One region of the Nonomuraea sp. NPDC049725 genome, then DNA from elsewhere that is predicted to be linked to it. Evidence: riboswitches for the same ligand, from Rfam matches in the RefSeq annotation. Region 1 holds a riboswitch; each other region holds the start of a gene.
What was found. Region 1 has a riboswitch for cyclic di-AMP ahead of AB0J53_RS11725 (NlpC/P60 family protein). Riboswitches for the same ligand answer to the same signal wherever they lie in the genome.
Positions count from the first base shown of each region.

Region 2: it holds a riboswitch for cyclic di-AMP, as region 1 does, so the genes downstream of both, AB0J53_RS15970 (C40 family peptidase) here and AB0J53_RS11725 (NlpC/P60 family protein) in region 1, are expected to answer to the same signal.
Region 3: it holds a riboswitch for cyclic di-AMP, as region 1 does, so the genes downstream of both, AB0J53_RS03390 (CHAP domain-containing protein) here and AB0J53_RS11725 (NlpC/P60 family protein) in region 1, are expected to answer to the same signal.
Region 4: it holds a riboswitch for cyclic di-AMP, as region 1 does, so the genes downstream of both, AB0J53_RS30250 (hypothetical protein) here and AB0J53_RS11725 (NlpC/P60 family protein) in region 1, are expected to answer to the same signal.

Region 1 covers NZ_JBFANJ010000004.1:117,507-122,417, reverse strand. The annotation lists gene AB0J53_RS11740 (RDD family protein) at 163-648, opposite strand; gene AB0J53_RS11735 (RDD family protein) at 761-2,038, opposite strand; gene AB0J53_RS11730 (amino-acid N-acetyltransferase) at 2,124-2,693, opposite strand; cyclic di-AMP (ydaO/yuaA leader) riboswitch at 2,960-3,107, shown strand; gene AB0J53_RS11725 (NlpC/P60 family protein) at 3,111-4,106, shown strand; gene AB0J53_RS11720 (LuxR C-terminal-related transcriptional regulator) at 4,131-4,343, opposite strand; gene AB0J53_RS11715 (cytochrome P450) at 4,566-4,911, shown strand, end outside.
Region 2 covers NZ_JBFANJ010000005.1:370,435-375,345, reverse strand. The annotation lists gene AB0J53_RS15980 (NYN domain-containing protein) at 1-577, shown strand, start outside; gene AB0J53_RS15975 (NlpC/P60 family protein) at 662-1,636, shown strand; cyclic di-AMP (ydaO/yuaA leader) riboswitch at 1,903-2,062, shown strand; gene AB0J53_RS15970 (C40 family peptidase) at 2,139-2,633, shown strand; gene AB0J53_RS15965 (hypothetical protein) at 2,735-3,706, shown strand; gene AB0J53_RS15960 (M48 family metallopeptidase) at 3,718-4,911, shown strand, end outside.
Region 3 covers NZ_JBFANJ010000001.1:651,322-656,232, forward strand. The annotation lists gene AB0J53_RS03375 (hypothetical protein) at 1-172, shown strand, start outside; gene AB0J53_RS03380 (hypothetical protein) at 159-1,415, opposite strand; gene AB0J53_RS03385 (SigE family RNA polymerase sigma factor) at 1,412-1,888, opposite strand; gene AB0J53_RS03390 (CHAP domain-containing protein) at 1,982-2,653, opposite strand; cyclic di-AMP (ydaO/yuaA leader) riboswitch at 2,664-2,805, opposite strand; gene AB0J53_RS03395 (MaoC family dehydratase) at 2,955-3,413, opposite strand; gene AB0J53_RS03400 (hypothetical protein) at 3,425-4,639, opposite strand; gene AB0J53_RS03405 (SigE family RNA polymerase sigma factor) at 4,636-4,911, opposite strand, start outside.
Region 4 covers NZ_JBFANJ010000012.1:257,694-262,604, forward strand. The annotation lists gene AB0J53_RS30230 (site-2 protease family protein) at 1-28, shown strand, start outside; gene AB0J53_RS30235 (MmcQ/YjbR family DNA-binding protein) at 25-390, shown strand; gene AB0J53_RS30240 (alpha/beta fold hydrolase) at 362-2,026, opposite strand; gene AB0J53_RS30245 (TetR family transcriptional regulator) at 2,108-2,638, opposite strand; gene AB0J53_RS30250 (hypothetical protein) at 2,694-3,653, opposite strand; cyclic di-AMP (ydaO/yuaA leader) riboswitch at 3,661-3,802, opposite strand; gene galT (galactose-1-phosphate uridylyltransferase) at 3,868-4,911, opposite strand, start outside.

The DNA.
Region 1 (4,911 bases):
ACGCCCACACACGACCATAGCGGCACAGAGATGCCCATAGCCTGGCAGGCGCCCCAACATCCGGCAACCCGGACGCCTCATAGCCTAATGCCAGTCTCTCCAGGCTCCTTACCGGATCAAGCGGAAATTTTGCGAAAAGCCATCAGCGCAGGTACGGAACCCTCAACGAAGATCTTTTACGACCAGCGTTCCGGCCAGCCTGTCATGCGGCCCGCGCTGGAGCGGCTTGTCGATCAAGATGAGCAGGCCGACACCAAACACGAACATTCCGGCCAGCAGATTGGCCACCGGAATGCCCATCAGCATGGCAGGCGCCGGATAGAGCAGGGCGCGTTTCAGCCGGACCCGCGCCGGAAGACCCTCCGGGTCCACCCGAATCCCCATGATCGCCTTGCCGAAGGTGCGCCCACCCCGGGAAAGTGCGACCCAGTCATAGACCGTATAACCCAGGCCGGCGCCCACCCACGCGAACACGCCGGGCAGCCGCCCCTCGAACGCGTCCAGCACCCCGACAGTCCGGAAGACGCCCCATAGCGCAATGAACAGAATGTAATAGAAGACTCCGAACACGAGCGCTTCAATGAGGCGGGCGACGAGCCGTTCCCACCATTCCGCCGGCAGCACGCCGGTCTCGGGTGTCGCGGCCATAACCTCACCTCGTCCGTTCGGCGGCCCTCGGCGTCCCCCCATTCTGGTACGGCTCGTACACACAAAACAGAGGCCGGCGGGATGCCGGCCCCTGTTTCGCTGTTGCTGAGACTTACTTGATCTTGACCACCACGGTGTTCGCGAACTTGTCGGCGAACGTCTGCTGCAGCGGCTTGTCCCAGAGCTGGGAAGCCGCGTTCAGCAGAACGAGGACGCCACCGAGAAGCGGACCGAGAAGCGGGATGACGCCCAGGACGTAGCCGCCCCAGGTCCCGCCGGCCCGCTTGAGCGCGGCGTCGTTGGGCAGCCCGCCGGACGGCATCGCATGACCCACCTGGACGACCTTGATGCCCATGACCATCTTGCCGACGGTCTGGCCGCTCATCTTCGTCATGAAGAAGTCGTAGGCCACGTAGAGCGCGGCCAGGAGGAGGTACTGGATGACGCCGACGAAGAAGGAGCTCGCGATACCCGTCGTGACGCCGGTGACCGAGTTGTAGCTGACGACGAAGAAGATGCCCAGGATGAGGTTGATGATGAAGTAGACGACGCCGAAGATCAGGCCGTCGACGATCCTCGCCACCAGGCGCTGCCACCACTCCGCCAGCGGCGCGGGGGCGCCGGGCGGCTGGATGCCCACCGGCTGGCCGTACTGCTGCCCGTACTGGGGCTGGCCGTAACCCTGCTGCTGACCGTAGGCGGGCTGGCCGTACTGCTGCTGCCCGTACTGGGGCTGCTGACCGTACTGCTGCTGCCCGTAGCCCTGCTGCTGGCCGTAGTCGGGCTGACCGTACTGCTGCTGGCCGTAGCCCGGCTGCGACTGCGGCTGCTGGCCGTAGCCAGGCTGGGACTGGGGCTGCTGGCCGTAAGCCTGCTGCTGACCGTAGTCCGGCTGGCCGTACTGCGGCTGCTGGCCGTAACCCGGCTGCGACTGCGGCTGCTGGGCGTAACCCTGGCCGTAGTCGGGCTGCGACTGCGGCTGCTGACCATATTGCTGCTGCTGGCCGTAGTCGGGCTGGCCGTACTGGGGCTGCTGACCCGACGGGGGCTGCTGGCCATAACCCGGCTGGGACTGCGGCTGCTGACCGTACTGCGGCTGCTGGCCGTAGCCCTGCTGCTGACCGTAGTCCGGCTGGCCGTACTGCGGCTGCTGACCGTAACCCTGCTGCTGGCCGTAGCCCTGCTGGGGCTGCTGGCCGTACTGGGGCTGCTGGCCGTAACCCTGCTGCTGACCGTAGGGGGGCTGCTGGCCGTAGGGGTCGTCCACGCGGTAGCCGACGACCGTCGCGTCGGGGTCGGGCTGCCCTTGGGGGCGTCCTGCGTTCTGGCCGTATTCAGGGGAGTTCTCGGGGGAATCGTCCTGTGGATACGGCGGCTGTCCTGTGCTCACCGTGTCACCTCGCTTCGAGTGCGCATGTGGCACGTGTCAGGGCACATGCCTGTCCTGCCCAACGTATCGACATAGGTATCAACAATCACCTTTCTCGGCAGTCAAGGTCCGCGTCACCCGCTGTCAAGTGGAGCAGCATGCGTGTGTTGCCCAGGGTGTTCGGCTTGACGTGTTCGAGGTCGAGGAACTCCGCGACGCCCTCGTCGTACGAGGCCAGGAGTTCGGCGTACACCTCGGGTGAGACGGGCGTGCCCTGGATCGTACGGAACCCGTGCCTCGCGAAGAAGTCCACCTCGAAAGTGAGACAAAATACACGTTCCAGCCCAAGCTCCCGAGCGGTCCTGATGAGAGCCGAGACCACGCGATGGCCGATGCCGAAACCCCGGGCCGAGGGGTGCACGGCCACGGTGCGGATCTCGGCCAGATCCTCCCAGAGCACGTGCAGCGCGCCACAGCCGACGACCTCGCCGCCCCGCTCGGCCACCCAGAACTCCTGGACGTCCTCGTACAGCGTGACGGTGGCCTTCTCCAGCATCTTGCGCCCGACGCCGGCGTAGGTGTCGACCAGGAGCTTGATCGCCCTGACGTCCCTGGTCCGCGCGCGCCTGACGAGCACTTCGGTCTCGGGGACCGCTAGCTCGGCGACCTGCTCCATGGCCATCCAGAGTACAGACCCCATTACGGCTCGACCCAAACTCCCGGACCGTCACTGTGCGTGCACGCTCCGGATTGCACGATTCCTACAGTTTCACGATCGGGCGAACTTGGGGCAAAGAGGGCATAAAGTCTTTTCTGTACGGCTCGCCACGAGATCACCTTGTGACCCGTCGGTTGTGAAACCTCTACAGACTCGGCAGTTCCGGTTGAGCAGGAACCAGGAGTGCATTAGTGTCCAGCGACGATGTCACCCGCGCACACCGCGCGGTCGACACGCCCAATCCCCGCGAGGGGAGCCGGGGACCCGCCGGCGGCGTCAACCCGCTGCCAGGGGTGAATCCGAGCCACGCTCGGTAGGGCTGCTCCGGCCCGAACCCGTCAGCTAACCCGGTAGGCGTCAACGGAAGGAGCTTGGTTGGACAGGCGCTCTGGCAAGAAGCGATTCGGTGTCGTCGGCTTGGCCGCCGTGGCCGCACTGGTCCTCGCTCTGCCCTTGGGCTCACCAGCCTCCGCCGACCCCAAGCCTTCGCTCAAGGAGCTCTCCGAGCAGGTCGAGGAGATGCACCTGGAGATCGAGACGCTGGCCGAGCAGTACAACGGCCAGCGGGAGAAGCTCAAGACGGCCCAGAAGGCCGCCGACAACGCCAAGAAGACGCTGGCCGCCAGCGAGGCCGAGCTGGCCGACAAGCGCTCCAAGGCGATCCTGCTCGCGCAGACCACCTACATCAACGGCGGCCTGTCGGGCACCCTGGCGTTCGTCAACTCCGACGACCCCGAGGGCTACCTCGACCTGGCGGCCACCAACTACGCGATCCAGCAGCAGCAGGGCGAGGAGATCCTCCAGCTCACCAAGGCGATGCAGGCGGCCGAGCGGGCCCGCGCCGGCGCCAAGGCCCGCATCACCGAGGTCTCGAAGATCGTCAAGGACCTCGACGCCAAGCGCGACCGGATCGTCAAGCTCGTCGGCAAGGTCGAGAGCAGCCTGTTCAGGCGCGCACTCGGCGAGGCCGGCCGGCCGGGCACCCCGGCGGTCAAGGTCAACCTGCCGATCCCCGGCTCGGGCAAGGCTGCCCAGGCCGCCAAGTGGGCGCTCACCCAGCAGCTCAAGCCGTACATCTGGGGCGCCGAAGGGCCGCGCGGCTACGACTGCTCCGGTCTGGTGATGGCCGCCTACCAGCAGGTGGGCATCTCGCTGCCGCACTACACCGGTGACCAGTGGACCGCCGGCCGGCACATCTCCAAGGAGGAGCTGCGCGCGGGCGACCTGGTGTTCTTCTACAACGACCTGCACCACGTGGGCATCTACCTGGGCGGCGGCATGATGGTGCACGCGCCGCGCACCGGCGACGTGGTGCGGATCGCGTCCATCGCCCGGCGCCCCTTCGCCGGAGCCGTCCGCATCGCCGACTAGCGGCGCCAGAGCCGGCCAGCGGCGTTAGATGAGCTGCCTGCGGGCGGCCCAGGCCACCGCCTCGATCGCGGTGGCCACGCCTATGCGGTCGCAGATGCCGCGCAGTCTTCGCCGCACGGTGCGACCGCTGATGTCAAGGCGTCGGCCGACCCGGTCCACGGTGACGCCCTTGGCCAGTTCGGCCAGCAACGCCAGGTCGGCACGGCTCAGTTCAACGCCTTCTGTGAGCACATCCATCGGGAGCCCTCCCCCCACCAGCACCACCCGGAGACGTCTAGGGCCCGACCGGAGCGGCACATCCTCGCAGACGGTAAACGCATCCAGGAAAGGTCGTCAAGCACGAAATTCGCCGCACTTGACCTCCTCCGTTGACATGATCCGTTGTATGTGAAGTACTCGCCATATGTCGGCACTTATCGGAGCATGATGATCGATCACAGCGATCCTGACTACGCTCCTTTGACGCCAACGGACATGCTCGGGTTCGATCCATCCGACCCCGGCTTCCTGCGCGACCCGTACACCCGTTACCGCGAGCTGCGCGAGAGCGACGCGCTGCTGCGGACCCGCGGCGGGCTCCTCGTCGCCACCACGCACGAGCTCTGCTCCGCGGTGCTGCGTGACGCCCGGTTCGGCCACGGCCCCCCGCCCGACGGCGAGCCGCCCCGCTCGTTCCTGATGATGAACCCGCCGGACCACACCCGGCTGCGCGGCCTGGTCAGCCGGGCCTTCACCCCGGGCATGATCAGGCGGCTGCGCCCGCGGATCGAGGCCATCACCGCCGGGCTCCTCGACGCGCTGCCCG
Region 2 (4,911 bases), on a different contig from region 1:
GCGCATCCGGGTGCTGCTCGACGCGTTGCAGGACGCCTCGGCGGGGCTGCGCAGGGAGCTGGCGCTGCCCACCATGATCAGCCGGCCGGCCGACTCGGTCGCGGCGCTCACCGGTGAGCGGCCGGGTGTGCGCGGCGTGCCCGCCCGCGCGCTGGCCGACGACGACCCGCAGCTGCTCGATCAGCTTCTGGCGCTGCCGCAGGTGCATCTGATCATCGACGGCTACAACGTGACCAAGTCCGGCTACGGCACGCTCACGCTCGCCGACCAGCGCGCCCGCCTGATGACCGGGCTCGGCGGGCTGGTCGCGCAGACGCGCGTCGAGGTGACCGTGGTGTTCGACGGCGCCGAGCTCAACTCTCCGGTGCAGGTGGTGGCGCCGCGCGGGGTGCGGGTGCTGTTCAGCGCGCCGGGTGAGATCGCCGACGACCTGATCCGCCAGCTCGTCCGGGCCGAGCCGCCCGGCCGGGCGATCGCCGTGGTGTCCTCCGACCGCGAGGTGGCCGAGTCCGTCAGGCGGATGGGCGCCAGGCCCGTGCCGTCCGCGCTGCTGCTGAGGCGGCTCGGTCGCGCCTAGATGACGAATATGGCGTTTAGGTGAGGATTACTCGCCACTTCTGTACTATTTCGCCCCGAGGATGATCCCCTGGGAGGCGACGCTGTGAGGTTGGGCCGGGTGCCGCTGGCCGCGGGTCTGGTGTTCGGACTGGTGATGACCCCCGTCGGAGGGGTGCTGGCCGATCCCAAGCCGACTCTCGCGCAGGCGAGAGCGAAGCTCGACAAGCTCAACGACAAGGCCGACAAGGTCGTGGACCGCTACAACACGGCCACCGAGAAGTACAAAGAGGCCAAGGCGCGCTACAGCCGGCTGAACGACACGTACAAGCGCAAGCTGGCGACCGTCGCGGATCTGCGCGGTGAGGTCGTCAACATGGCCGTCGAGACGTACAAGCTGGGGGGCGACTTCTCGACCCTGCCCACCATGATGACCAGCGACGATCCGGCCGATCTGCTGTATGGGATGGCGTTACGCGGGCAGCTCGCGCAGGAGCGCACCCAGAAGCTCGCCGCGTTCGACCGGGCCAATCAGGGGCTGAAGACCGACCGTGACCGCGCCGAGGAGGCGCTGGCCGCGGCCGACAAGGAGCGGGACGCGGTCAAGAAGGACCGGGCGGAGATCCTGGACCTCATCAAGGACCAGAAGAAGCTCCTCGACCGGCTGGGCGCGTACAAGGCGGGCAATCCCAACAGCACCGGCCTCAAGTACACGGGTCCCGCCTCGGGCAACGCGGCGGCCGTGCTGCGCTTCGCGTACGCGCAGGTCGGCAAGCCGTACGTGTTCGGCGGCACCGGGCCGGGCGGCTACGACTGCTCGGGGCTCACGCAGGCCGCCTGGCGGGCCGGTGGCGTGTCGCTGCCGCGCACGACCTGGCAGCAGTGGTCGTGGGGCGCCAGCCGCAAGGTGTCGCTCAACGCGCTGGAGCCCGGCGACCTGATCTTCAGCGAGGGCCTCGGGCACGTGAGCATCTACGCGGGCGGCGGCAAGATCGTGCATGCGCCGCAGACGGGTGACGTGGTGAAGGTGGTCACACTCTCGTCGTACGGGCGCCGCCTCGTGGGCGCCGTACGCCCCTGACAAGACGGGGTCGGCCCAAGTGTGAGGAGGGTCACACTTGGGTAACGAAACCCGCTGCTCCGGCGGGGGATGAGGACCTGACTCCCGGCGTGTCTGATCTTTACTCGCTTACTCAGGCTTTGCCATTACGTGACTTTTCGGCGTAACTTCTGGCGTCGCGGCGTTCCAGCCAGGACGCCCGCCGGTCACCATCGGGTCCCCCGATGTTCGACAGAGAGAACCATCCGCCGGTCACCGCGGCCAGCGCCCCCGAGGCGCGAAGACGCGGCGGTGGCCTGCCGAGTCCGTGCAGCCAGGAGGCACGGAGCCGGGGACCCAACGATCCCGTACGCGGTGATCAGGGGTGAATCGGCGCGTTCAGCGCCGTAGGGCGACTTCCAGGCCCGAATCCGTCAGCTAACCCGGTAGGCGTTCGTGGAAGCCCCTAGGAGCAATCCTGTCTACCCTCTCGCACAACCCCCGTCTGTCCCGTCTCGCCCTGAGTGGCGTAGCGCTGATCACCGTGACGGCCGGAGGTCTGGTCGTCCACGCCCCGACGGCGCAGGCGGCGACGACGAATGAGTTCGCCACCACCGCGGTGACCAAGACGGAGAAGTCCGTCAAGTCGTCGAAGGTGGCAAAGGTCGCTCGGCAGAAGGCCAAGGCCCGCAAGGCCGTCTCCGTGGCCAAGAAGCAGATCGGCGACCCGTACCGTTACGGCGCCACCGGCCCCGGGTCGTTCGACTGCTCCGGCCTCGTCCAGTACGCCTGGAAGAAGGCCGGGGTGAAGATCCCGCGCGTGACGAACAGCCAGTTCGCGCGCATCAGGAAGAAGGTCTCCTACAAGCACCTGCAGCCGGGTGACCTGATGTTCTTCCGCGGACTCGGGCACGTGGGCATGTACGTCGGCGACGGCAAGATGGTCCACTCGCCGAGAACGGGCCAGCGTGTGCGCGTCGAGAAGCTTCGCGGCTGGCGCAAGGCGTCGTTCGCGGGCGCGGTGCGTCCCGGTCTGTGACCTGCGCCGAAGGCCCCGTCCCCGCCCCGGGACGGGGCCTTCGGCCTTCCCGGGCTCCGGACCGGGCTGACGCTCAGGATCGGCGGCTACGATCGGGCAGCGTGTCCGACAGGGGGTCCGGCAGCGGGCCTGGAAATGGGCCCGGCGGCACGTCCGGCAAGGGGCTCGGCAGCACGTCCGGCAGCACGTCCGGCAGCACGTCCGGCGGCGCGCCCGGCAGCACGTCCGGGAGGGTGTCCGCGCGGGGGCGCCGGCGGGTCGTGCCGGTGGTGCTGCTGGTTGTCGCGGCGTCCCTGGCCGGGGGGTCCGGGCCGGTCCTGGGGCCGGGAGGCGCCGCCATCGAGGCGGGGGTGCTCGCCGGCGTGCGGGCGCGCTGGGGCGACGGGCTCGACGTCGTACGCGGTGAGCGGTCGCTCGTCGCCGGGCAGGACGCGCCCCCCGGGCTGCTGGCGGACCTGGCGCGCCGGGCCGACACCGCGGGGCGGCGGGTCGGCGGAGTGCTGGGCGGTGACGTCCGGGCCGTGGTCCTGGTGCCCGCCTCGGCGCGGGAGGCCGCCGTGCTGGCGGGCGTCGCGTCGGTCGACGGGCTGGCGGCGGTGGCCGACCGGGGGCGCGTGATCGTGGTGCCCGAGCACTTCGCCCGTCTCACCCCGGTCGGGCGTGACGTCGTGCTGGCCCACGAGCTGACCCACGTGGCCGCCGGGACCGACGGGCTGCCCGTCTGGCTGTATGAGGGCTTCGCCGACTACGTGGCCTACCGGGACGCCGGGCTGCCCGTCGAGGTGGCCGCCGCCGAGCTGGCCGCCGAGGTGCGGGCCGGGCGGACGCCGTCCGATCTGCCGGACGCGGCCGACTTCGTCCCCGGGGCCGACGCGGGCCGGCTCGCCCGCGCGTACCAGGAAGCCTGGCTGGTGTGTCGCTTCGTCGCCGCGCGCTGGGGTGAGAAGAGCCTGGTGAGGCTCTACCGTGATGCCCAGACGTACGGCGCCGGCCGGGCGCTGGCCTCGCTGGGGATCTCGGCGGGCACGCTGACCCGGCTGTGGCGTGCGTACGTCCGGGACCGACTGGCGTGAGGGGACGCGACATGGACGACCGGCAGGAACGGCGCGAGACGACCGAACAGGACGTCGGCCCGCCCGCCACCCGCGCCCTGCAGGGGGCGGACGTCGCCGAGCCGTCGCCCGAGACGGGGGACGAGGACGTGGCCGGGGAACGGGACGGGGCCGCCGGCGACGGGGGCGGGCGTGAGGTGAGGCTGCGGCGGGAGGCCGGGGCAGGGCTGGCCGTGCTGGGGGCGGTGATCGCCGGGGTGGTGGCGTTCACGACGCCGTGGACGGCGCTGCCCGCCGGGGCGCCCGAGGTGACGCCCGACCCGGCGCGTGACTTCGGCGCCGCCGAGATCGCCCGCTCGCAGGCGTTCGACGCGGCCACCAGCGTGCCGAGCTACCTGTCGCTGGGCCTCACGCTGGTGTTCGCCGGGCTGCTCGTGGCCACGCCGCTCGGCGCGAGGCTGCTGGGATGGCTGCGGGGCCCGTGGTGGGCGCGGGTGCTGCTGGGCGTGCTCGTGCTCACGGTGATCGAGGAGGCCGTACGGTGGCCGCTCGGCATGTGGTTCGAGGGCGTGCTGCGCGACTTCGGGCTGTCCACGCAGGACTGGGCGGCCTGGACGGGCGACCGGCTCAAGAGCGTCGGCATCAACGCGGCCCTGCTGGCCGTCATGGTGCTGGCCGTGGTGGCGCTGGCGCGGCGGATCCGGCGCTGGTGGATCCCGGCCGCCGCCGGGGCGTTCGCGCTGACGGTGGGGGCGTCGTTCGTCTACCCGGTGGTGTTCGAGCCGGTGTTCAACGACTTCCACGCCATGCCGGACTCACCGCTGCGCGCCAACCTGATGGCGATGGCCGAGCGTGACGGGGTGCCGGTGGAGGACGTGCTGGTGGCCGACGCCTCGCGCCGGACGACCGCGCTGAACGCCTACGTCTCGGGGTTCGGCGCGACCCGCCGGATCGTCGTCTACGACACGCTGCTCAAGGCGCCGCCGCGCGAGGTGGAGCTGGTGGTGGCGCACGAGCTCGGCCACGCGAAGGACCGCGACGTGCTGCACGGCACGCTCGTCGGGGCGCTCGGCGCGGCGCTGGGGGCGGTCCTGCTGTTCCTGGTGTTCGGAGCGGCACGGCGGCGTACGGGCGGCGCGCCGATCACCGATCCCCGGGCGGTGGGCGTGGTGCTGGGGCTGATGACGCTGGCGACGTTCCTGTCCGGCCCGGCGCAGAACGTGATC
Region 3 (4,911 bases), on a different contig from region 1:
GTTCGGGCCGTGGGCGTTGCTGGCGTTCGCCGGGCTGGGGTTCGCGGGCTACTGGAAGGCGCGGCGGGCCGGGCTGACCCGGAGCAAGTGCCTGCTCCGGGACACCCGGCTGGTGCTGGCCTACCTGGGGCTGCTGGCGGCGCTCGCGGTGGCGGCGATCATCTTCTGGTGACGGCCGCCAGGTTCATCACGGTGACCTCGGGGCCCTTGCCCCAGTACATGATCGTGGTGGGCGAGGACGACGTTCCGCTGCCGTAGCTGGCGGACCCGTCGGGCGACACCCGGTTCACGCCGGCGATCTTGCCGGTGGTCGGGTCGTAGACCGCGACGGGCGCGACGTACTCCTTGGCCGGATCGGCGTCACCTCTGACCGGCATGACCGAGGCGAACCGGTCGCCCAGGACCTCCCCGTGGAAGCCGAGCGACGGGAGCAGCGTGGCGTCGGAGCCGTCGAGGCCCTGCACCAGGAGCCCGCCGCCCTTGGCGTCGCCGTAGCACCACTCGGCGGCGCAGGTCAGCTTCGTGACGGAGCCGGAGGCCGGGAGCGGAATCTTCTCGCCGGTCACCAGGTCGACCCTGCGATCCTGGTTCTTCTGCCCGCGCTCGCCCGGCGCGTAGCCGACGGCGTACGGCCAGGAGTCCAGGTGGAGGCCGTCGGAACCGGCGACCTTCTCGGGCTCGCCGCCGGACAGCGGAAGCCGGTGTACACCCCCGTCGCGTACGGACCAGACCAGGGCGTCCTCGGTGAGGCCGATCCGCTCCACGTTCGCCAGGTCGCCGGTGACCTCGCCGACGCGCTGGGCGGTGCCGCCCTCGCGGGGGATGATCCAGAAGTCGGCCCACTTGTCCCTGTCGTTGGGCGTGGTGCCGTACCAGGCGAAGTACCGCTCTCCCACCTCGACGTCCTGGACGAAGTAGCCCTTGACGCCTTCGGGGGCGGGCATGTCGCCCACCACCCTGGTCGTGCGGGCAGTGCTGTCGTAGATCTCCAGGCGGCCGGCCTTCTCGAAGGAGGACTCGGCGGTCAGCAGCACCTCGGTGGGGGAAATTCCGGTCACCGGGCGATATTTCCAACCATCGGGGGCCGCCGCCGGCATCGTGAACACCGCCTCCGGCCACACCTCGGCCACCGGCTTCACCTCCGCCACCCTGGGGACGGCACTGGCCACCTCCCCGGGCGACACCGTGGTCACCGCGACCGCCGGCTCCACCGAGACCCGAGGCTCCCCCCGCCACACCGCCATCGTCCCCCCGGCCACCAGCACCACCGAGGCGGCCGCCAGGGCCATGCCCGCCCACTGCCGGCGTCGCCGCGACCGCCGCCGGGCCGCGACGGCCGCCGCCAGCCCGCCGGTCGGCGTGACGTGCCCGGCCCCGGCACGCAGGGTCCGGACCAGGTCCTCTTCGCTTCTCATCGTGCCTCCTGCAGCATTCGCTTGATCCGGAGCTTGTCCAGGGCACGCGCCGCCTGGCTGCGCACGGTGCCGCGCGAGACGCCGAGGATCGCGGCGATCTCCGCGTCGGGCAGGTCCTCGTAGTAGCGCAGCACGAGGACCACTCGCATCCTGGGCGGCAGCCGTTGCAGGTCCGCCCACAGGTCCGCATCCTCGTAACGGTCGAAGCGCCCCTTCTCCGGCACGACGGACACCAGTTCCTCCCGGTGCCTGCGCCGCCACGAGGTGATGTGCAGCCTGACCATGGTCGTGCGCACGTACCCCTCGGGGTCGTCCTTCTTGCGCACCCGTGACCAGGCGTCACCCAGCCTGGCCAGGGCCTCCTGGACGAGGTCCGCCGCGTCGTCCGCGTTGCCGGACAGCACGTAGCCGTACCGGAGGAGCGCGTCGCCCCGGCTCCGGACGAACTCGTCGAACTCGGTTGTGTGGTCCACGTATCCAGGGATCCTCCAGCACGCCGTACCGTTGCACGAAACGCGAAAAGCGCGCGCCCCCGGAAGGGGACGCGCGCTTTCGAGGCGGTCTGATCAGGCGGCGTACGACGGGTAGCCGTAGCCGGCGACCTGCGAGGTGGGACGGACCCGCTCCTCGACCTTGCCGTTGCCGGTGTTGCCCTCGATCGTGGAGATCGTGCCGTCACCGTTGTCCTTGACGACGAAGCCGACGTGGTCGATGGAGCTGATGTCCTTGCTGCCGCTCCAGGAGAAGAAGACCACGGCGCCGGGCTTGGCCTCCTGGCCCCAGCGGTCGTTGGCGGCGAACCACTTGGCGTGGGTCACGGTGTAGGCGTCCCAGCCGACCTGCGGACGGGCGCCGGTCTGCTCGCCGACCCAGGAGACGAACATCGAGCACCAGGCGGCGTTCAGGTAGTCCTGGCGGTTGCCGCCGTCACGCTGGACGGTCTCGGCGGCGCGCTGGGAGTTGGCGTACCACTCCTGGAACTTGGTGCCACCGCCGGCGGCGTTCTCGGAGGTGCCGACCTGGGCCTTGGCGACGGCCAGGACCTGCGAGGCGGAGACGTTGACCCTGGTGTTCTGGTTCGTGGCGGCCTGCTGGGCCTGGGCGGCCTGCGGCTGGGTGTTGGCGGTGGTCGCGGTGCTGGCGTCCGCCGACACGTGGGCGCCGAAAGCGGTCGCGACGAGCGCGGCGCCGAGGACGGCCTTGGACACGTTGATCTTGGGGGTGCGGATGGGGCGCATTAAGGGTAACTCCTCGCTTCCATACCGCTTACCGGGTTAGCTGACGGGTTCGGGCGTGGAAGCTGCCCTACGGCGATGTTGGTGCCGATTCACCCCGGTGGAACACATGGGTCCCCGGTTCCGCGTGTGAGCGGATTCAGCGGTCACAGGTCGGTCCCTGTGATGGACGGTGGGTCGTGACGCCCGAGAGTCGGTCGCGTCTTACCCGCGTACAGAAATGTCCAACACACCCCTGACCTGGGTAATTCCCTCGTAACGAAATTTCCACGAAACCGGCCGCGGGCGGGGGCCCGCGGCCCGGCTACTCCGCGGGAACGTAAAGGCTGAGCGTCTCGGCGATGCACGCCGGGCGCTTCTCGCCCTCGACCTCGATGGTCATCTTGAGGTTGGACAGGTAGCCCGCCGGTGTCCCCTTGACGTCGGTCAGCTCGGCCGTGGCCCGCACCCTGGCCCCGACCGGCACCGGGCGGGGGAAGCGCACCTTGTTCAGGCCGTAGTTGACGCCCATCGCGATGCCCTCGACCCGCACCAGCTCGAACATGAACGCCGGCAGCAGCGACAGGCTCAGGTAGCCGTGCGCGATCGTGCCGCCGAACGGGCCCTCCTTGGCCCGCTCCACGTCGACGTGGATCCACTGGTGGTCGTCGGTGGCGTCGGCGAAGAGGTTGACCTGTTCCTGGGTGACGGTGCGCCACTCGGTGGGGCCGAACTTCTCGCCGACGGCAGCCTTGAGTTCCTGTACGTTCGCGAAGGTCCGCATGAGGCGGAACGCTATTGCGCCGGTGGGACCGCTGCCAAGTTCAGCACCCGGAACTTGTCCGGCTTGTCCCCCTTGGTGGCGCCCCAGTAGAAGACGGTGCTCGGTTCCGACGAGACGCCCGCCCCGTACCAGTTGCCCGGGTTGCCGAAGCTCACCATCGTGCCCGTCGCCAGGTCGTACACCGCATTGCCCGCCGCCAGGAACCGGTCCAGGATCGGGTAGCGCGCCACGCCCATGCCGATGCCGCGCGCGACCTCCCGGGGCGGCTGCGAGCCGTCGACGCGGCTGATGACCGTGCCGCGCTCCGCCCGGCCGTAACACCAGACCGGCCCGCAGCGCATGCCCTGCACGCCCGGCGGCGCCGCCACGGTGAGGCTGGAGCCGTCCTCCAGGTTCACCAGCCGGAGCTGGTTGCGGTCCAGGTCCCCCGGCAGGTCGGTCACGTCGGTGGCCCAGGGCCACTGGATGAGGTGCAGGCCGTCGCTGCCGGGGACGCGCTCGGGCTCGATCCCGCCGAGCGGGTGCCGCCACACGCCGCCGTCGACCTCCGACCAGACGACGTGGTCGCCGTCCAGGCCGATCGCGTCGAGGTCGGCGTCCTGGCCCACTCGGCTGGCCACCAGCCTGGCCTCGCCGCCGGCCAGCGGGACCGTCCAGATGTCGCGGATCTGCGCGCCGTCGCCCTGCTCGCCGTACGCGAACCAGGCGACGTTCGCGCCGTCCACGGTCACGCCCTGCACGATGTACTTCTTCAGCCGGTCGTCCTTCGGCACCTCGGCGACGAGCCTGGCCTTTCCGGTACGCGAGTCGTACACCTCGAACTTGCCGGCCTTCTCGAACGACGACTCGGCGCTGAGCAGGACCTCCGTGGGGCTGATGGCGGTGATGGGGCGGTAGCGCCAGCCGTCGGAGTTCCTGGCCGGCATGGTGAACACCGCCTCCGGCCACAGCTCCGCCGCCACCGCTTCCACCGGCTCGACGGGCACCGGGGCGATCGACGCCGTGGCCGTCGCCAGCGGCTGCGGGTTCTCCTGTACGGCGGTGCCCCTGAAGACCGCCGTGCCCGTGCCCGCGACCGCCACCACGGCCGCCGCGGCCAGCAGTTGCGCCCTTCTCCTGGCGCGCCGCCGCCTGCGCAGCCGGGCGACCCCCGCCAGCAGGTCCGGCTCCGGCGCGTCCGCGGCGCCCTGCCGCAGCGCCGTGACCAGCTCGTCCTCTGTCCTCACGCCCGTCCCCTTTCGAGCATCGCCGGCCTGACCCGGAGCGTGTTGAGCCCGCGGAACGCCTGGCTTCGCACCGTTCCTCGGGAGATGCCGAGGATGTCGGCGATCTCCTGGTCGGACAGGTCCTCGTAGTAGCGCAGCACCAGCACGGCGCGTTGCCGCCGCGGCAGCGTGGCGAGCTCTCTCCAGAGCTCGCCGGTGGAGTGGATGTCGGTGTAGGAGCCCTCGGGCAGCTCGCCCGTCAGGCGCTCGCGCCGCACCTTGCGCCACCAGCT
Region 4 (4,911 bases), on a different contig from region 1:
GATCAACCCGTTGAGGCTCACCGGATGACCGCGGGCCCGCTCGACGAGCTCCGGCGGCTGTGCCTCGCGCTGCCGGAGACGACCGAGCGGCTCAGCCACGGCGAGCCCACCTGGTTCGTGCGGGGCAAGAAGACGTTCGTCATGTACGCCGACCACCACCACGACGACCGCCTGGCGTTCTGGTGCGCGGCCCCGCCCGGCGTCCAGCAGGAGCTGGTGGCCGAGGACCCGGCCCGCTTCTTCCGGCCGCCATACGTGGGCCATCGCGGCTGGCTGGGCGTCTTCCTGGACGTGGACGTCGACTGGGCGGAGATCGGCGAGATCGTCGCCGACGCCTACCGGCAGGTCGCGCCCAAGTCCCTCATCGAGCGGATGCCCCCGACCGGCTGAGCACCCTGGCGACCTGGTCCGGGTGGGTGAGCTGCGGATAGTGCCCGGCTCCGGCGATCTCGGTCACCGGATGCCCCGGGTCGGCCGTGAGCGGGTCGGCCGAGCCCGTCACGATCTCGACGGGCACCCGCACCCGTGTCAGCAGCGCCCGCGCGGCGTCCCGCCCGGCCGAGGCCGCCCGCAGCGCCGCGACCACGCGCCGCGCCACCCCCGGGCGGCGCAGGTCCAGCGCGGCGCTCGCCACCTCCGGTCCTTCGGGCACGCCCAGCGTGGCGGCCAGCCGGGCGGCGGACATGCGGCGCAGCAGGGGCGCGGCCACGGCAGAACGCGCCGCCCATGACGCCGGAGCCTGGAGGAACGCCGGAGCCACGAGCACGAGCCCGCCCACCCGCTCGGGATGCTCGACCGCGAACCGCAGCGCGGGCCCGCAGGCCAGCGAGTGCGCCACCAGCGTCGGCCGCGTCCGCACGCTGCCCATCAGCCCGGCCAGCCACGCCTCCACCGGCCGGTCAGAAGGCGCGGACCGCCCCAGCCCGGGCAGATCGGGCGCGAGAACCGGCCCCGGCAGCAGGGCGGCCACCCGCGCCCACACGTCGGCGTTCACCGGCAGCCCGTGCAGCAGCACGTGCCCGGGGTCGCGGGCGTCCCCCATCACCCACGTACGGTCCCGGAACCCGTACGGGCGCAGCCACGGCGTCGCCGCGCCGAAGCGGGCCGCCACCAGGTCGTCCGCCCAGGCGCGCAGGGCGTCGGCGACCGGCGGCATCTCCAGGCCGGCCCGGGCGGCGAGGGCGCGGGCCGAGGCCGTCGGATAGCGGTCCGGCGACAGGAACGACAGCGTCTCCGGATCGGCGCCGGTGAGCGCCCGCGGCAGCCGCCGCACCAGGCCGACGGGGATCGTCCGGCGCGGCGCGCGCACGCCGAGGTGCCGGGCGACCAGGCCGATCAGCTCGGGCAGCGGCGGGGTGTCGTCGTCGAGCACCCAGTGGTCCTCGCCCGCCGGGGCGGCGGGGATCTCCGCCAGGAAGCGCGTGAAGTAGTCCATCGTGACGACCGGCAGGAAGACGTCCGGGCCGCCGGGCAGCGCCGGGAGCCGCCCGTTCCACAGGTCTCCGACGAGGGAGGCCAGGCCGAGGTGCTGGCCGGGGCCGATCACCGTGCTGGGGTTGGCGACGGTCAGCGGGACGCCCAGCTCGCGCGCCCTGGCATGAACGGCGAGGTCGGCCTCGGCCTTGGACGCCTCGTACGCGCCCAGCCGGGCGTAGTCGGGGCGGACGCCGCTCACCCGGTAGCCGCTGATGTGCACGAGCCGCCGCAGCCGGGGGAGCGTGGCGGCCCATTCGAGCACGTGGAGCGCGCCGGTCACGTTCACGGCGCGAGCCTCCTCGACGCCGAGGCCGAACGCGAAGCGCGCCGCGGCGTTGTAGACGTCGCGTGCCTGGGGGAGTCCGGTGAGCGGGCGGGTGAGGTCGGCGGTGACGACGTTCAGCCCGCCGGTGGCGACGCCCCGCTCGGCCAGCCACGGGGTGAGGGTGTCGGTCCGCACGGCCGCCGCCACCCGCTGCCCGCGGCCCAGCAGCTCGGCGACGAGTGCCCGGCCGACGAAGCCGGTCGCGCCGAAGACGATCGCGTCCAAGAGAGCTCCTCAATAGATCGGTCTACATATTTTCTGGGCGTGAAAAGAGCCGCCTCCGTGGCGGGGAGGCGGCCCCGGGGGTCAGCGCAGGAGCCCGGCGAGCACGGCGGCGACGCGGTCCAGCGGCTCCCGGCTGCGGTGCGCCTTGGCCAGCAGCAGCGCCCCCTCGATCAGCGCCAGGACGGTGACGGCGAGATCGTCGGCGTCCGGTCGCCCCGCGAGCCGCGTACGCAGGGCGGCCTCCCATGACGTGTAGACCTCCGAGCACGCCTGCTGGAGCGGGTCGCTGGCGGCGGCCATCTCGAGCGCCACGGTGGCCACCGGGCAGCCCTTGCGCCAGCCCGACTCCTCCAGCCGGTCGCCCAGCAGCCGCAGCACCTCGTCCACGGCCAGATCGTCGAAGGCCGACCCGATCGCCGCCCCGGCCCGCCGGATCGACTCGCCGACCAGCTGGTCCTTGCCCTCGGGGAAGTGGAAGTACAGCGACCCTCGCGGCGCCCCGCTGGCGGCGATCACCTGATTGAGCCCGGCATTGGCATAGCCGCCCGCCTCGACCAGCTCCTGGGTCGCCTCCAGGATCCGCAGCCGAGTCTCGGCCCCCTTCTTACCCATGCCGAAAAACTAGACCGATCTACATATTCTGTCAACGCCGAGCCGGCCGGCCACGTCAGTGCATCGAGATGTGGACGTGGTCGTAGTGGTTCTCGGTGATGCTGCCGCGGTTGGACATGGCGTTCCAGCCGGAGCCGTGGTTGATCCGCTGCTTCCAGATCACGTACTTGACGCCGAGCTTGTCCCGGTTCTTCACGGTCCATTCGGCGATGCGGTCGCCGAGGGCGTTGTTGGCCGCGGTGGGCATGGAGCCGCCGGCGCTCATCATGAAGTCGCAGGCCCGCCCCAGCGGATGCTCGCCGCTGGAGCCCGAGCGGAAGCACCCGACGCTGAACGGCAGCTTGAAGCTCTTCTCGATCTGCGCCTTCATCGCCCGGGTGCGGGCGGTGATGTTGTCGGTGCCGCTCGGCAGCTGCGGGGCCCAGGTGCCGTCGGAGCGCCGCCCGGTGCTGAACGGGATCAGGTCCTCCAGCTTCTTCTCGATGTCGCCGATGACGCCCTCGGCCTCGTCGCGCTGCTTGGCCACCTCGGTCGTGTCGGCGCTGAGCCGGCGGGCCAGGGCGGCGGCCGCGTCGGCGGCCTTCTTCTGCTCGTCGCGGGCGGCGGCGACGCCGGCCACGATGGCCTGCTGCTCGGCGGTGAGCTGTTCGACCACGGCCGCGCTGGCCCCGTCGGGCGGCACCATGTAGTAGGGCAGGCCCAGCGTGCCGCTCTGGTAACGAAGTCTGGCGAGCTCGCCCACCTTCAGCTGGGCGGCGGCGAGCGCCTGGTCGGCGGCGGCGAGCCGCTTCTTGGCCGCCTCGGCGGCCTCGCGGGCCTTGGCGAGCTCGACGCGTTTGGCGTTGTAGCGCTCGATGAGCTGGTCGACCTTCTTGTTGAGCTGCTTCAGGTCGCCGCGGAGCTGGCTCTCGGACGGCTTGGGCTCGGCCGCGGCCGGTGCTGACCAGGTGGCGAACGTCATCGCTGCCGCGGTGACGACGCCGATGGCAAGTCGCGTGGGGGACGCTGACGCCACGTGCGGGGTTTCCTCTCCCTCTGCCGGCCGGGTTAGCTGACGGGTTCGGGCATGGGAGTCGCTTCCCTACCACCGAAGTGGATTCACCCCAGGTGCGGATGGGTCCCCGGCTCCCGGGCAACTCGCCCGGGATTAGGCGTACACGGTGCTATGACCGCGCTTGAAGGGATAGTAGTGGTAGATCACGAGTAATGCGACATCAATCGGAAATCAATTAGTGATCTACCTGTGATCGAAGCATGCGTGCCGCCTCTTCCGGGAGCACGTCGTTGACGAAGGCTCCCATGGCCGACTCCGATCCCGCCAGGTACTTCAGCTTGCCCGGCGCCCGCCGGATGCTGAACAGCTCCAGATGAAGATAGCCCAGCTCACGGTCCTGCCGGACCGGCGCCTGGTGCCAGGCCGAGATGTACGGCATCGCGACCCCGAACAGCCCGTCCAGCGCGCGCAGCACCGAGGTGTAGAGCGGGGCGAACGCCGCCCGCTCGGCCTCCGACAGCGCCGCCAGGTCCGGCACCCGGCGATGCGGGTAAAGATGCACCTCGAACGGCCACCGCGCGGCGGCGGGCACGAACGCCGTCCACAGCTCGTTGGCGGCCACCACCCGGGTGCCCGCCTCCCGCTCGGCCGCCAGCACGTCGGCGAACAGGTTGCGCCCCGGCCGACGCCCCGCGTAGCGCCTGGCGGCGCCGAGCTGCAGCTTGGTGCGCGGCGTGACGTACGGATAGGCGTAGATCTGGCCGTGCGGGTGGAAGAGCGTGATGCCGATCTCCTCGCCCCGGTTCTCGAAGCAGAACACCTGCTCCACGCCCTCGATCGAGGACAGCTCGGCCGTGCGGTCGGCCCACGCCTCCATGACCAGCTCCACCCGGTCGTCGGAGAGCTGCGAGAACGACGAGGAGTGCTCGGAGGTGAAGCACATCACCTCGCACCGCCCCACACCCGGCCGGACCTCGCTCAGCCCGCCCACGTCCGCGTAACTGCCGAGATTGCGGGAGAACGACGGGAACCGGTTCTCGAACACGACCACGTCGTAGTCGTCCGCCGGGATCTCCGACGCCCGCTCTGCGGACGACGGGCACAGCGGGCACTCGTCGGCCGGAGGCAGGAACGTGCGCGTCTGCCGGTGCCCGGCCACCGCGATCCACTCCTCGGTCAGCGGGTCGTAGCGCAGCTCCGACGCCACCGGCCGGGGATCGAGCGGCCGCCGGTCGATCGCGCTCCGGTCGGCGTCGTCACGCCGGTCGAAGTAGATCAG